Regions from separate parts of the Lysinibacillus sp. FSL M8-0216 genome, predicted to be linked through region 1. Evidence: a T-box and tRNA genes for the amino acid it is inferred to sense, from the RefSeq annotation. Region 1 holds a T-box; the other regions hold tRNA genes.
What was found. A T-box is a leader RNA that pairs with one kind of tRNA and senses whether it is charged. The one in region 1 lies ahead of ileS (isoleucine--tRNA ligase), so its partner is inferred to be a tRNA-Ile.

Region 1 (4,766 bases):
CCTTTATATGGTGCTAAGCCATTAATAGCTACTGATGTAATAAGTGAAGAGTTAAACCATCCACGGTGTTGGTCAGAGCCTTCTAAATATAGATCAGCAGGGTATTTCATGCCACGTTCTACAAGTACACCTTGGTGTGAAGAACCTGAGTCGAACCATACGTCCATAATATCATTTTCTTTTGTAAATTCACCGTTCGGGCTACCCGGATGTGTAAAGCCTTCTGGTAACAACTCTTTTGCTGTTTTTTGGAACCAAATATTTGAGCCATGTTCACGGAATAGTGCTGAGATATGGCTAATTGTTTCAGGTGTAATAATTGGTTCACCATTTTCAGCGTAGAAAATTGGAATTGGTACACCCCAAGCACGCTGACGAGAAATTACCCAATCTCCACGGTCACGAATCATATTGTAAAGACGTGTTTCTCCCCAAGCTGGTGTAAATGCAGTTGCTTTAACAGCCTCTAATAGCTCTCCACGGAACGCTTCAACAGACGCAAACCATTGTGGTGTGGCACGATAAATAACTGGTTTTTTTGTACGCCAATCATGTGGATATGAGTGTGAAATGAAACCAAGACTTTCTAATGCATCTACTTCTTTTAGCTTTTCTGTCACTAGTTTATTGGCATCATTATAAAAGACGCCCTCAAACCCAGGTGCTTCATCCGTATAGCAGCCACTGTTATCAAGTGGGCTAAGAATGTCTAAGCCATATTGCTTACTAATATGATAATCGTCTTCCCCGTGTCCTGGAGCTGTGTGAACACAGCCAGTACCTGCGTCAGCAGTAACATGTTCCCCTACCATTACAAGTGAATCACGATCATAGAAAGGATGCTGAGCGACAATACGATCTAATGCTTCACCCTTCACTTCTTGAACAACTTCATATGCTTCCCATTCAAGAGCAGTTGCCACAGTTTCTAATAAATCTTTTGCAATGATGAATTTTTTATTTGCTACTGCAACGACAACATAAACGAACTCAGGATTTAAAGAAATCCCTAAGTTTGCTGGTAATGTCCAAGGAGTTGTTGTCCAAATAACAAATTTAGCATCTGCTGGTACAACACCTTTTGCATCTTTAATAGCAAAGCTTACATAAATGGAAGGCGATTTAATATCTTTATATTCAATTTCTGCTTCAGCAAGAGCAGATTCAGAAGACGGTGACCAATATACTGGTTTTAAACCTTTATAAATATATCCTTTTTCCGCCATCTTTCCGAATACTTCAATTTGACGAGCTTCAAACTCAGGTTTCAATGTAATATAAGGATTTTCCCAATTACCACGGATCCCTAAACGACGGAATTGATTTCGTTGATTGTCAATTTGCTCATATGCATATTCTTCACAAAGTTGACGGAAAGCTGCTACTGACATTTCTTTACGTTTGACACCTTTATTTGTCAATGCTTGTTCGATAGGTAGACCATGCGTATCCCAGCCAGGAATATAATTAACATGGTAACCAGTCATTGAACGATGACGTGTAATCATATCCTTTAATACTTTATTCAATGCATGTCCAATATGAATATCACCATTTGCATACGGAGGGCCATCATGAAGTACATATTCAGGGCGACCTTCCGTACGCTCCATCTGTAATTTGTTAATATCCATCTCATTCCATTTATCTTGCATTTTTGGTTCATTTGCTGGTAAATTTCCACGCATTGGGAAATCCGTTTTTGGCATTAATAAAGTATCTTTGTATTCCACCATAAAAAAATCCTCCTTTATTTTACATCAAGCATATCGACACTCTTCTCATACGACAGTTATGGGCTAACTTTTCTGAAACAATTCGCGGACAAATAAAAAAAGCCCTCATCCACTAAGGGACGAGAAGCTTCTACTCGCGGTACCACCCTACTTGTAGCACAATCCAAATAGGTTGCACTACCTCTTTCAAGCACATTAACGTCGTGCATCACGAAATAACTTACTTTTTTCAGTTATTTAGCTCAGAAGTGATGTTCATTGTTAGTTGCTTGTTTGGGCTTCCACTATCCCCAAATCGCTTCACCACGCCTAACAAATACTGTCTTCGTCTCTGCTTCTATGCATATGTCTGTACAAAATAATTGCTATAACAAAGTATATGAAATTCAAACAATCGCGTCAAGTTTCATTTAAATTTGATCCTCTCCATGAAAAGGAGAGTTACATATCTTCTGCTTCTTGCGCTTCATCTACAGAAGCTTGAATTTCTGTTAAATCGATATCATACTGAAGCAAATGCTCCCAATCGTCAGCATTTAATAAATCAAGCTGGGCTTCAACAAGCATTTTGAAACGATTACGGAACACCTTAGATTGTTTTTTAAGTTCATCAATTTCAATTGTAACCTTACGTGCTTTCGTTAAAGCATCATTAACGATTCGATCAGCATTTTTCTCTGCTTCTTTGACAATAAGCTTTGCCTCTTTTTGAGAATTTCTACGTACTTCATCTGCAGCTTCTTGTGCAACCACAATAGACTTTTGTAATGTTTCTTCTAAAGAGCTAAAATGCCTCGCTTGCTCTAAGGCCATTTCTAGTTGCTTATCAACCTCTTTTTTTTCACGCAGCAAAATTTCATAGTCTTTAATGATTTGATCTAAAAATTCATTTACTTCATCTTCAGCATATCCTCTGAAAGCTTTTGTAAACTCCTTATTATGTATATCAATAGGTGATAATGGCATACTATCCTTCTCTCCTTTTCGTGTACATTCGTAATTCCTATTATACAATTCTTCCGACAACTTAGCAGTATAAAATAATGAAATTTACTTTTCTTTTAGCTTTTTTGAGCCAATCGACCGACTTGTAGACGGATTTTATCTTTTTTTGTACGGCCTTCTGTCATAATTATTTTCAAACGACCGCTCCCTCTTATCGATAAAATATCCCCTTCTTGTAATTCAAAAGCAACGGCATCACGCTCTGTCCAATTGACACGCACTTTTTTACCAGTAATTAAAGCTTGTGCTTTTTGACGAGACACTTTCAAAACGGTTGCCATAATAACATCTAATCGCATGGAGGTAACCGTGTGAGATTCCTCCAGCCATTCATCTTCATTGATAAGGAGCGGCGCCTGTTCTTTAAGGGATTCAACATGTACCTTTACTTTACCAATGCCTGTTAAATGTAAACGTACATATTCTGCCACTTCTCGTGCAACGACAAATTGGATTTGATGCTCACTCACGCGAATATCACCAAATTTACTACGATTTAACCCTAATGATAACAAGGCTCCTAAAACATCAGGATGGCGTAATTGTACAAATTTAACGGGATACTGAAGTGTAAAAGCTGTCAGTTGAAAGTCTTTATCTGTAGGCTCATAGTAGGCTGGATAAATGAGCATACGTTGTCTCTCCGCCTCATTAAATAACCCCGCACATAATGTATTCATTGAGTCATCCTGTCCAATAATAGATGTCACTATAAAGCGCTGTCTTGGATCAAGAAAATCAGTCAGCTTAGGTGCATAGCGATCCTCTACCTCCCGCTGCCAGCTTATTACCTGTTCAATAAAAGGTTGCTCATCTTTCCGAAAATGCTGAATCAAGTGCTCCATCTCGTTGTCTCCTCTTTCATCGTTCCTATTTGCCTCATGGATTGGATAAACATAGTATTCCCAATCATTGGTACTTTGACATCATGGCATTAAAATTTTTTCGAGTTCACTCGAATAGCCACTTTAAAATTCGCGACGTCTGCTTTTCTTCTATTTTCAATATAAATAAAAAACCCCCACTAAAACGTGAGGATTTTATATTTATACGAACATAAGAAATAATTTCTGAATGACTATCACAAGTCCTCTTTCAATAAAATTCAGCATAAAGATTGCCACAATTGGTGAAATATCAATCATACCAAGCGGTGGGATAAACTTTCGGAATATCCCCAAATAAGGCTCACACACTTTTTCAAGCATTCGTCCAATGGCTGAATTTTGAGCGGCAGGCACCCAAGACATTAAGATATATGCAATTAGCATAAATGAATAAATCCTAAATGCTAATGATACATAACCAAGTATTATAAAAAAAGTCATATAAACTACAATCCTCGCTATTAATTATCGTCTAAAATAAAGTTCGTAATTTCACCAGTCACTTCTACGCTGTCTGGAGTGCAAAGGAAAATATCTTTCCCAATACGTTGTATATCCCCTGCAAGGGCATAAACTGTGCCACTTAAAAAATCAATAATGCGTTTACCTTGCTCTCGCTCAATACGTTGTAAATTAACGATAGCTGCACGTTTATTTTTTAAATGTTCCGCGATATCTTGTGCTTCTGCATAGACTCTAGGCTCTATTAAGACAACTTTTGCTCCTTTGGAACTCATTGCAGCTTGTAAGCTGACAATATTATTCGGAGTAGCTGTACTTTGCGGCACAATTTCATGGATCGATGCCTTACGTTCTTTAATTGTTTTTTTAGGCTTTACTGAATGAATCGGTTGCTGTTGTTGTTGTTGTACGGGTTGTTGCTGCTGAATAGGAGCTTGCGTGATTTCTTCTTCTAATTCTTCTTCAAGGTAAAAGAAGTTTTTAATTTTATTTTTCATGCTCATCCTGTTCCCCTCTTTCATTTCCAACAAGAGCCGTTCCGACTCGAACAAAAGTAGCCCCTTCCTCTACCGCAATTTCAAAGTCATTAGACATGCCCATTGATAACTCGGTACAAGGTGCGTGTGCGAATCCTTGCTCGGCTATTTGCTGTTGACATTGTTTTAATTGCTTAAAT
Region 2 (4,766 bases), 2.0 Mb from region 1:
TTGGCGCCAGCAATGGACGGAGAAGGACGAGGAAATTGTGATGAATGCCTTAAAAGCAACAGGTACGGAGCAATTACGAGATAGACCAGTGGATGAGCTATCAGGTGGGCAACGTCAACGTGCATGGATTGCTATGACACTTGCTCAAGATACAGATATTATTCTTTTAGATGAGCCTACAACCTATTTAGATCTAACTCATCAAATAGAAGTGTTAGATTTATTATTTGAATTAAATCAACAGCAAAAGCGAACAATTATTATGGTCTTACATGATATAAACCTCGCTTGTCGTTATGCCGATCATATCATTACTGTACGTGATCGAGGAGTTTATCGCCAAGGTAAGCCTGAAGAGATCATGACGACAGAATTAGTTAGCCATGTATTTGATCTTGAATGTCAAATGACATCAGATCCAATCTTTGGAACACCTTTATGTATTCCTTATGGTAAAGGACGAAATATTACGTAAGTCTTCAAAAAACAACAAGCCTTCGCCGATTGATTATCTGGCGAAGGCTTTCTTGTTACCTGTTCTTTTCCGTTCATAAAAAAAGTGCAGTAGATGTAAATTCATCTACTGCACTTAGTATGACCCGTACGGGATTCGAACCCGTGTTACCGCCGTGAAAGGGCGGTGTCTTAACCACTTGACCAACGGGCCAATGGCGGAGAAGGAGGGATTTGAACCCTCGCGCCGGTTACCCGACCTACACCCTTAGCAGGGGCGCCTCTTCAGCCTCTTGAGTACTTCCCCACACAAAAAAATGGCTCCGAAGGCAGGACTCGAACCTGCGACAACCTGATTAACAGTCAGGTGCTACTACCAACTGAGCTACTTCGGAATAAATAATGGGCCTAAATGGACTCGAACCATCGACCTCACGCTTATCAGGCGTGCGCTCTAACCAGCTGAGCTATAGGCCCTTGGAGCGGGTGATGAGAATCGAACTCACGACATCAGCTTGGAAGGCTGAGGTTTTACCATTAAACTACACCCGCATAAATGGTGGGTCAGGACGGAATCGAACCGCCGACACTTAGAGCTTCAATCTAATGCTCTACCAACTGAGCTACTGACCCATTTCGTCCATGCTAAGCTTGCTCACTTTTTGCTTCTCATGTCTATAAAAAAATGGCGGTCCCGACCGGGATCGAACCGGCGATCTCCTGCGTGACAGGCAGGCATGTTAACCGCTACACCACGGGACCATTTGGTTGCGGGGGCCGGATTTGAACCAACGACCTTCGGGTTATGAGCCCGACGAGCTACCACTGCTCCACCCCGCGATAATCTTATTGTCTTTTCGAGTTTTTAAAGCACCATTTATGAATAAAACTGGAGGAGGTAGAGGGATTCGAACCCCCGCGCGGTGTTACCCGCCTGTCGGTTTTCAAGACCGATCCCTTCAGCCAGACTTGGGTATACCTCCGTAATAATATATAAATGATGGACCTTGCAGGACTCGAACCTGCGACCGGACGGTTATGAGCCGTCTGCTCTAACCAACTGAGCTAAAGGTCCTTAAGATGGCGGCAGAGGGGATCGAACCCCCGACCTTACGGGTATGAACCGTACGCTCTAGCCAGCTGAGCTACGCCGCCAGGATCTTTATACTGGTTAATTACTATGGTGGAGCCTAGCGGGATCGAACCGCTGACCTCCTGCGTGCAAGGCAGGCGCTCTCCCAGCTGAGCTAAGGCCCCATAATATTTTTTGGAAATGGTCGGGAAGACAGGATTCGAACCTGCGACCCCTTGGTCCCAAACCAAGTGCTCTACCAAGCTGAGCTACTTCCCGTTGTTCTTATGGCGCGCCCGACAGGAGTCGAACCCATAACCTTCTGATCCGTAGTCAGACGCTCTATCCAATTGAGCTACGGGCGCATATAAAATGGTGCCGAGGACCGGAATCGAACCGGTACGGTAGTCACCTACCGCAGGATTTTAAGTCCTGTGCGTCTGCCAGTTCCGCCACCCCGGCACATTTGGAGCGGAAGACGAGGTTCGAACTCGCGACCCCCACCTTGGCAAGGTGGTGTTCTACCACTGAACTACTTCCGCATGTGCATAAGTTTTTTTATCTGGCATATTGAAAAATGGTGCGGGTGAAGGGAGTCGAACCCCCACGCCTTGCGGCGCTAGATCCTAAGTCTAGTGCGTCTGCCAATTCCGCCACACCCGCTTAATATGGTTGGTACTTATAAATGGTGAGCCATGAAGGACTCGAACCTTCGACCCTCTGATTAAAAGTCAGATGCTCTACCAACTGAGCTAATGGCTCGTCTGAAATGGTGCCGGCTATAGGAATCGAACCCACGACCTACTGATTACAAGTCAGTTGCTCTACCTGCTGAGCTAAACCGGCAAATGATGGAGGATGACGGGCTCGAACCGCCGACCCTCTGCTTGTAAGGCAGATGCTCTCCCAGCTGAGCTAATCCTCCTGGGTATTATGCCTAGCGACGTCCTACTCTCACAGGGGGAAGCCCCCAACTACCATCGGCGCTAAAGAGCTTAACTTCCGTGTTCGGTATGGGAACGGGTGTGACCTCTTTGCCATCATCACTAGACTACTTTATTATGTATCTTGTTTTGAAGTTGTTTACCTGTCCTTCAAGACAAGAATTATTGTATAACGTTTTCTCATATTGTGCAATACTTTTTTATAAAAAAAAGAAATTATTACTTTTAAAAGATATTTTTGTTAAGAAAGAGAAAATATTGCCCTGCAAAATATTATATCAATAGTTGTTTCAAAAGAAAACAATTATTTTTCATCTATATATTTTCAGCTTATGATCTTGCTTAAAACTTGCTACTAAATAGTAGCAAGTTCCATAGTCAATCTATCAATTTCTTTAAATGTTGTTGAATCTCCGAAAGATATTCTAAAGAATTGCCGTGCCGTTTCCATTGAATAATTCATAGATAAAATGGCTTTTGTTCCAGATTCGCTATGAATATCACACGCACTTCCCGTTGATATACTGATCCCTGCCTCGTTTAATTTTAATAATACATATTGCCCCTCCACTTTACTCATCATGACACCACAAATATTTGGCAATTGCTGCTTACACTCTATTAGTCGAACTGTTTTTGGTAGACGACTTTTAAAATATCTTCTTAATTCCTCGTAATGCTGTCTTTCATAACTATTATTTTCAACCGCTGCCGCAAAGGAAACAATGGCAGGTGTATCTAAAGTTCCCCCTCTTAATCCTCTTTCATGAGTTACGCCTGGTGTCAGTGCTGGAACACGAATTGCAGGGTTTATATAAACAGCGCCGCAGCCCTTAGGTCCTCCTATTTTATGTGCTGAAATTGTCATAGCGTCTCCTCCTCTTGGTATAGTTAATTTCCCAAAGGATTGTACACAATCAATATGACAGTAAACAGCGGCTTCTTTTGCCGCTTCAATTATTTTTTCCACAGGTTGAATAGAACCAATTTCTGAATTTACATGTTGAATGGAAATTAATGCTGTATCTTTTCGAATAGCGAGTAGTAGTTGTTCTGAGTCAATACAACCATCCTTTTGCAACGGTAATTTTGTCACCTCAAAACCCATTTTCTCCAATGTATTCAAAGCTGCATGTACAGACGTATGTTCAGCTTGTGATGAAATAATATGTTTTCCTTTTTTAGAGGCAAATGCTAATGACAAAATGGCCATAATGTTTCCTTCCGTTCCGCTTCCAGTAAAGATAACGCCATCACTATTGACACCAAGTTCATTGGCTATAATTTCTCTTGATTGCTGGATAAAATAATACGCTTGTCCCCCTAAATCATGGAGACTTGAGCTATTTCCATAATAACGCTGTGCCACCTCTACATATGCTTCAAGCGCCTTCTTCGTCATTGGTGTTGTTGCTGCGTAATCCATGTAGATCATCGTATTCTTCCTCTCTCGTTCAACAGGTCTTGTTTTCTTTTTTATTTTATGTAAAGATAAGTGTCAAGACAACTGTAAAGAAGGTATAACTATGGATGTAAAGACAGACGTCCTTATAATTGGTAGTGGTATTGCAGCACTTCAGGCAGCTCTACTCCTCGAAGAACATTTTAAAATACAAATAGTTACAAAATCATCCGTCCATACGAGCAGTTCCTATCGTGCACAGGGTGGCATTGCCGTCGTGACAAGTGAGGAGGATCATATTGATTGCCATATTGCGGATACATTGAAGGCCGGAGAGTTTCATCATGAAGGTAGAAATGTCCAAACGCTCATAGAAGAAGGCACAAAAATAATGCGTAACTACCTTCAAGCTGAATTCCCCATTGATCGGAATAGCAATGGAGCTCCTGCTCTAGGTCTGGAGGGAGCACATAGCCATCATCGTATTCTCCATGCAGGTGGTGATCGTACTGGTCAAATTTTCATAGATTACTTGCTTCATAAACTTTCTCCTAATACAAAGGTAAATTGCTATGAAATGGCCTATGAACTTTTACTAAATACAAATGGTGACTGTGTAGGTGTACTTACAAAAGGAAGCGAAGGCACTAAACGCTACTTTGCCCATCATGTTATTTTAGCGACAGGTGGTGCAGGAGCACTTTATTCAAGTACATCTAATTACCCAACAAATACTGGTGATGGTATTGCTTTAGCCTTTCGAGCAGGAGCTGCCATCAGTGATATGGAATTTATGCAGTTTCATCCAAGTCTGCTTTGGTGTGAAAACGAGGCAAAAGGATTGATTTCTGAAGCGGTACGAGGAGCTGGTGGTATTTTTGTCGATGCCCAACGT
Region 3 (4,766 bases), 2.0 Mb from region 1:
GGATAAAAGCTACCCCGGGGATAACAGGCTTATCTCCCCCAAGAGTCCACATCGACGGGGAGGTTTGGCACCTCGATGTCGGCTCATCGCATCCTGGGGCTGTAGTCGGTCCCAAGGGTTGGGCTGTTCGCCCATTAAAGCGGTACGCGAGCTGGGTTCAGAACGTCGTGAGACAGTTCGGTCCCTATCCGTCGTGGGCGTAGGAAATTTGAGAGGAGCTGTCCTTAGTACGAGAGGACCGGGATGGACACACCGCTGGTGTACCAGTTGTCTTGCCAAAGGCATCGCTGGGTAGCTATGTGTGGACGGGATAAGTGCTGAAAGCATCTAAGCATGAAGCCCCCCTCAAGATGAGATTTCCCATTACGCAAGTAAGTAAGATCCCTCAAAGACGATGAGGTAGATAGGTTCGAGGTGGAAGTGTGGTGACACATGGAGCTGACGAATACTAATCGATCGAGGACTTAACCAAAATGTTTGAAACATTCAATGAACCGTTTATCCAGTTTTGAAAGAATAATTTCTTTTATGAAGGGTTTCAAGATACGAGTAGTTCGAGGAAGCAATAGAGAGAAGGAAGGAGCGTACTCAAGTACGTGACTGACTGAACGACAGAAGCTGACGAAGAAATACGATGTATATTGAAAGCCGACTATAGTCTAGTGATGATGGCAAAGAGGTCACACCCGTTCCCATACCGAACACGGAAGTTAAGCTCTTTAGCGCCGATGGTAGTTGGGGGCTTCCCCCTGTGAGAGTAGGACGTCGCTAGGCATAATACCCAGGAGGATTAGCTCAGCTGGGAGAGCATCTGCCTTACAAGCAGAGGGTCGGCGGTTCGAGCCCGTCATCCTCCATCATTTGCCGGTTTAGCTCAGCAGGTAGAGCAACTGACTTGTAATCAGTAGGTCGTGGGTTCGATTCCTATAGCCGGCACCATTTCAGACGAGCCATTAGCTCAGTTGGTAGAGCATCTGACTTTTAATCAGAGGGTCGAAGGTTCGAGTCCTTCATGGCTCACCATTTATAAGTACCAACCATATTAAGCGGGTGTGGCGGAATTGGCAGACGCACTAGACTTAGGATCTAGCGCCGCAAGGCGTGGGGGTTCGACTCCCTTCACCCGCACCATTTTTCAATATGCCAGATAAAAAAACTTATGCACATGCGGAAGTAGTTCAGTGGTAGAACACCACCTTGCCAAGGTGGGGGTCGCGAGTTCGAACCTCGTCTTCCGCTCCAAATGTGCCGGGGTGGCGGAACTGGCAGACGCACAGGACTTAAAATCCTGCGGTAGGTGACTACCGTACCGGTTCGATTCCGGTCCTCGGCACCATTTTATATGCGCCCGTAGCTCAATTGGATAGAGCGTCTGACTACGGATCAGAAGGTTATGGGTTCGACTCCTGTCGGGCGCGCCATAAGAACAACGGGAAGTAGCTCAGCTTGGTAGAGCACTTGGTTTGGGACCAAGGGGTCGCAGGTTCGAATCCTGTCTTCCCGACCATTTCCAAAAAATATTATGGGGCCTTAGCTCAGCTGGGAGAGCGCCTGCCTTGCACGCAGGAGGTCAGCGGTTCGATCCCGCTAGGCTCCACCATAGTAATTAACCAGTATAAAGATCCTGGCGGCGTAGCTCAGCTGGCTAGAGCGTACGGTTCATACCCGTAAGGTCGGGGGTTCGATCCCCTCTGCCGCCATCTTAAGGACCTTTAGCTCAGTTGGTTAGAGCAGACGGCTCATAACCGTCCGGTCGCAGGTTCGAGTCCTGCAAGGTCCATCATTTATATATTATTACGGAGGTATACCCAAGTCTGGCTGAAGGGATCGGTCTTGAAAACCGACAGGCGGGTAACACCGCGCGGGGGTTCGAATCCCTCTACCTCCTCCAGTTTTATTCATAAATGGTGCTTTAAAAACTCGAAAAGACAATAAGATTATCGCGGGGTGGAGCAGTGGTAGCTCGTCGGGCTCATAACCCGAAGGTCGTTGGTTCAAATCCGGCCCCCGCAACCAAATGGTCCCGTGGTGTAGCGGTTAACATGCCTGCCTGTCACGCAGGAGATCGCCGGTTCGATCCCGGTCGGGACCGCCATTTTTTTATAGACATGAGAAGCAAAAAGTGAGCAAGCTTAGCATGGACGAAATGGGTCAGTAGCTCAGTTGGTAGAGCATTAGATTGAAGCTCTAAGTGTCGGCGGTTCGATTCCGTCCTGACCCACCATTTATGCGGGTGTAGTTTAATGGTAAAACCTCAGCCTTCCAAGCTGATGTCGTGAGTTCGATTCTCATCACCCGCTCCAAGGGCCTATAGCTCAGCTGGTTAGAGCGCACGCCTGATAAGCGTGAGGTCGATGGTTCGAGTCCATTTAGGCCCATTATTTATTCCGAAGTAGCTCAGTTGGTAGTAGCACCTGACTGTTAATCAGGTTGTCGCAGGTTCGAGTCCTGCCTTCGGAGCCATTTTTTTGTGTGGGGAAGTACTCAAGAGGCTGAAGAGGCGCCCCTGCTAAGGGTGTAGGTCGGGTAACCGGCGCGAGGGTTCAAATCCCTCCTTCTCCGCCATTGGCCCGTTGGTCAAGTGGTTAAGACACCGCCCTTTCACGGCGGTAACACGGGTTCGAATCCCGTACGGGTCATACAAAAAACAGTAGATGCATGTGCGTCTACTGTTTTTTTATAGAAAACTAATATAAGATAAACGATTTACTCTTGATTCATTGCATGCTCATCCATATAAACTACTTCCCAAATATGCCCATCTAAATCTTGAAAACCCCAGCCATACATAAATCCATGATCCTGTGGATCACTATAAGGTTTACCCCCGGAGGCAAGTGCCTTATTTACTAGCTGATCTACTTGCTCGCGATTTTCTGCAGATAGACATAAAATTGCTTGGGCAGAAACAGTAGTATCCGGTATCTCCTTGTTACTAAATCCTTTGAAGCGATCTTCGACCATTAGTAAAGCAAAAATATTTTCGCTAATAATCATTGAGGAAGTTGTTTCATCACTGAATTGTTGATTGAACTCAAAACCTAACTCCTTAAAAAATGACGTGGATTTGTTTACATTTTTTACTGGTAAATTAATGAAAATATTTTTCGATTGAAAAGACATTTCTTATCACCTCCAAATCGACATTATCATAAAAAATAAATGAGTGTCAATTTCAGGAGGTAACCAGATACTTAATTTTATGAGCAAATAAAAAGCAGAAATATTGTTTTTTACAACATCTCTGCTTTAAAATCGTAATTTATCTTCTTGCTAACATTCTTTCCAGAGAACTAAGAGCTTCAGTGCTAGTATGGCTATCAACTTGAATACGGTTATGTGGTTGACCTTGTTCAATGCTTTCTAAGCACCATAGTAAATGGGGGAGATCAATGCGATTCATTGTTAGGCAAGGACAAAAGTTTTCATTTAAAGAGATGATCTGTTTATCTGGATGCTGCTTTATAATACGATTGACCAGATTCATTTCTGTCCCTATTGCCCATGCAGATCCACTAGGTGCTTGACTAATTGTATCGATAATGTACTTAGTTGAACCAGCATCATCAGCCGCATCTACAACTTCACGACTACATTCAGGGTGAACAATAATTTTCATGGCTGGATATTCCTTACGAACAGTCTCTGTATGTTGAACTGTAAATCCTTCATGTACAGAGCAATGACCCTTCCACAGAATAACTTGGATGTTCTCAAGAGGCTGTTTAGTTTCAAGTATATTTTTATGCGGATTCCAAACGGCCATATTCTCGAGTGGAACACCTAAGTCATAAGCAGTATTTCTGCCTAAATGTTGGTCGGGTAAAAAGAAGATACGCTGTTTTTGTGTAAATGCCCACTGAACAAGCTCTTTCGCATTAGAGGATGTTACACATGCACCACCATGTCTTCCTGTAAAGGCTTTAATAGCGGCTGTTGAATTAACATAGGTAAGTGGAATGATCGTATCACCAAAGAGCTGCTGTAAAATGGGCCATGCTTGTTCAGTTTGATAAATATCAGCCATGTCAGCCATCGAGCAACCTGCACGCATATCTGGTAAATATACATGTTGCTGTTTTGATGTTAGCATATCAGCAGTTTCAGCCATAAAATGTACCCCACAAAATACGATGTGCTCCGCCTCTTTGTTTGCTGCAGATAATTGAGCCAGCTGTAAGGAATCTCCCGTTGCATCAGCAAATTGGATAACTTCATCTTTTTGATAGTGATGACCCGGAATAAAAAGCTTAGATCCTAATTTCTTTTTGATGGATAAAATACGAGATTCCATTTCCGTTACGGATAATGCTCGATAATGCTCAGGAAGTAACGTCGTCTGCTGTAATAAACTAGTGATGGACAATGGAATAGCCTCCTTTCATTTGTACAAGGGCGCTAATGTCAAAGGCTTTGACAGAGTGGGTTAGAGAACCAAGTGAAATCCACTGTATACCAGTTTGAGCATAAGCTCTTATATTTTCAAGAGTAATGCCACCTGACGCTTCAGTCGTGATAGAAGAAGGAACAGCAGGCAGCCATGCACGTATTTCTTCAGGACTTCGATTATCAAACATTATAATATCTGCTCCAGCTAAAATGGCTTCATCTAGCTGTTTTTTTGTTTCTATTTCCACTTCAATTTTAACGGTATGACCAACTTTTTCTCTAGCAGCCTGAATGGCGTTTGTCATGCTACCAGCAAAAGCAATATGATTATCCTTTAGCATGATTGCATCAAATAGGCCATTGCGATGGTTAAAAGC

Region 2: it encodes a tRNA-Ile, which carries the amino acid that the T-box ahead of ileS (isoleucine--tRNA ligase) is inferred to sense. The anticodon was not compared.
Region 3: it encodes a tRNA-Ile, which carries the amino acid that the T-box ahead of ileS (isoleucine--tRNA ligase) is inferred to sense. The anticodon was not compared.

What each region holds. Positions count from the first base shown of each region.
Region 1 is NZ_CP152007.1:998,240-1,003,005, reverse strand. Features, by position in the region: gene ileS (isoleucine--tRNA ligase) at 1-1,736, opposite strand, end outside; T-box leader at 1,849-2,077, opposite strand; gene MKX57_RS04635 (DivIVA domain-containing protein) at 2,178-2,702, opposite strand; gene MKX57_RS04630 (RNA-binding protein) at 2,798-3,586, opposite strand; gene MKX57_RS04625 (YggT family protein) at 3,788-4,069, opposite strand; gene MKX57_RS04620 (cell division protein SepF) at 4,090-4,593, opposite strand; gene MKX57_RS04615 (YggS family pyridoxal phosphate-dependent enzyme) at 4,577-4,766, opposite strand, start outside.
Region 2 is NZ_CP152007.1:3,802,014-3,806,779, forward strand. Features, by position in the region: gene MKX57_RS18740 (ABC transporter ATP-binding protein) at 1-475, shown strand, start outside; tRNA gene MKX57_RS18745 (tRNA-Glu) at 596-667, opposite strand; tRNA gene MKX57_RS18750 (tRNA-Ser) at 670-760, opposite strand; tRNA gene MKX57_RS18755 (tRNA-Asn) at 772-848, opposite strand; tRNA gene MKX57_RS18760 (tRNA-Ile) at 857-930, opposite strand; tRNA gene MKX57_RS18765 (tRNA-Gly) at 932-1,005, opposite strand; tRNA gene MKX57_RS18770 (tRNA-Phe) at 1,011-1,086, opposite strand; tRNA gene MKX57_RS18775 (tRNA-Asp) at 1,140-1,215, opposite strand; tRNA gene MKX57_RS18780 (tRNA-Met) at 1,219-1,293, opposite strand; tRNA gene MKX57_RS18785 (tRNA-Ser) at 1,344-1,436, opposite strand; tRNA gene MKX57_RS18790 (tRNA-Ile) at 1,455-1,528, opposite strand; tRNA gene MKX57_RS18795 (tRNA-Met) at 1,535-1,608, opposite strand; tRNA gene MKX57_RS18800 (tRNA-Ala) at 1,635-1,710, opposite strand; tRNA gene MKX57_RS18805 (tRNA-Pro) at 1,728-1,804, opposite strand; tRNA gene MKX57_RS18810 (tRNA-Arg) at 1,814-1,890, opposite strand; tRNA gene MKX57_RS18815 (tRNA-Leu) at 1,899-1,987, opposite strand; tRNA gene MKX57_RS18820 (tRNA-Gly) at 1,993-2,067, opposite strand; tRNA gene MKX57_RS18825 (tRNA-Leu) at 2,104-2,188, opposite strand; tRNA gene MKX57_RS18830 (tRNA-Lys) at 2,212-2,287, opposite strand; tRNA gene MKX57_RS18835 (tRNA-Thr) at 2,296-2,371, opposite strand; tRNA gene MKX57_RS18840 (tRNA-Val) at 2,378-2,450, opposite strand; rRNA gene rrf (5S ribosomal RNA) at 2,461-2,576, opposite strand; gene MKX57_RS18850 (IscS subfamily cysteine desulfurase) at 2,825-3,895, opposite strand; gene nadB (L-aspartate oxidase) at 3,996-4,766, shown strand, end outside.
Region 3 is NZ_CP152007.1:3,807,999-3,812,764, reverse strand. Features, by position in the region: rRNA gene MKX57_RS18980 (23S ribosomal RNA) at 1-472, shown strand, start outside; rRNA gene rrf (5S ribosomal RNA) at 659-774, shown strand; tRNA gene MKX57_RS18970 (tRNA-Val) at 785-857, shown strand; tRNA gene MKX57_RS18965 (tRNA-Thr) at 864-939, shown strand; tRNA gene MKX57_RS18960 (tRNA-Lys) at 948-1,023, shown strand; tRNA gene MKX57_RS18955 (tRNA-Leu) at 1,047-1,131, shown strand; tRNA gene MKX57_RS18950 (tRNA-Gly) at 1,168-1,242, shown strand; tRNA gene MKX57_RS18945 (tRNA-Leu) at 1,248-1,336, shown strand; tRNA gene MKX57_RS18940 (tRNA-Arg) at 1,345-1,421, shown strand; tRNA gene MKX57_RS18935 (tRNA-Pro) at 1,431-1,507, shown strand; tRNA gene MKX57_RS18930 (tRNA-Ala) at 1,525-1,600, shown strand; tRNA gene MKX57_RS18925 (tRNA-Met) at 1,627-1,700, shown strand; tRNA gene MKX57_RS18920 (tRNA-Ile) at 1,707-1,780, shown strand; tRNA gene MKX57_RS18915 (tRNA-Ser) at 1,799-1,891, shown strand; tRNA gene MKX57_RS18910 (tRNA-Met) at 1,942-2,016, shown strand; tRNA gene MKX57_RS18905 (tRNA-Asp) at 2,020-2,095, shown strand; tRNA gene MKX57_RS18900 (tRNA-Phe) at 2,149-2,224, shown strand; tRNA gene MKX57_RS18895 (tRNA-Gly) at 2,230-2,303, shown strand; tRNA gene MKX57_RS18890 (tRNA-Ile) at 2,305-2,378, shown strand; tRNA gene MKX57_RS18885 (tRNA-Asn) at 2,387-2,463, shown strand; tRNA gene MKX57_RS18880 (tRNA-Ser) at 2,475-2,565, shown strand; tRNA gene MKX57_RS18875 (tRNA-Glu) at 2,568-2,639, shown strand; gene MKX57_RS18870 (VOC family protein) at 2,707-3,123, opposite strand; gene nadA (quinolinate synthase NadA) at 3,263-4,366, opposite strand; gene nadC (carboxylating nicotinate-nucleotide diphosphorylase) at 4,353-4,766, opposite strand, start outside.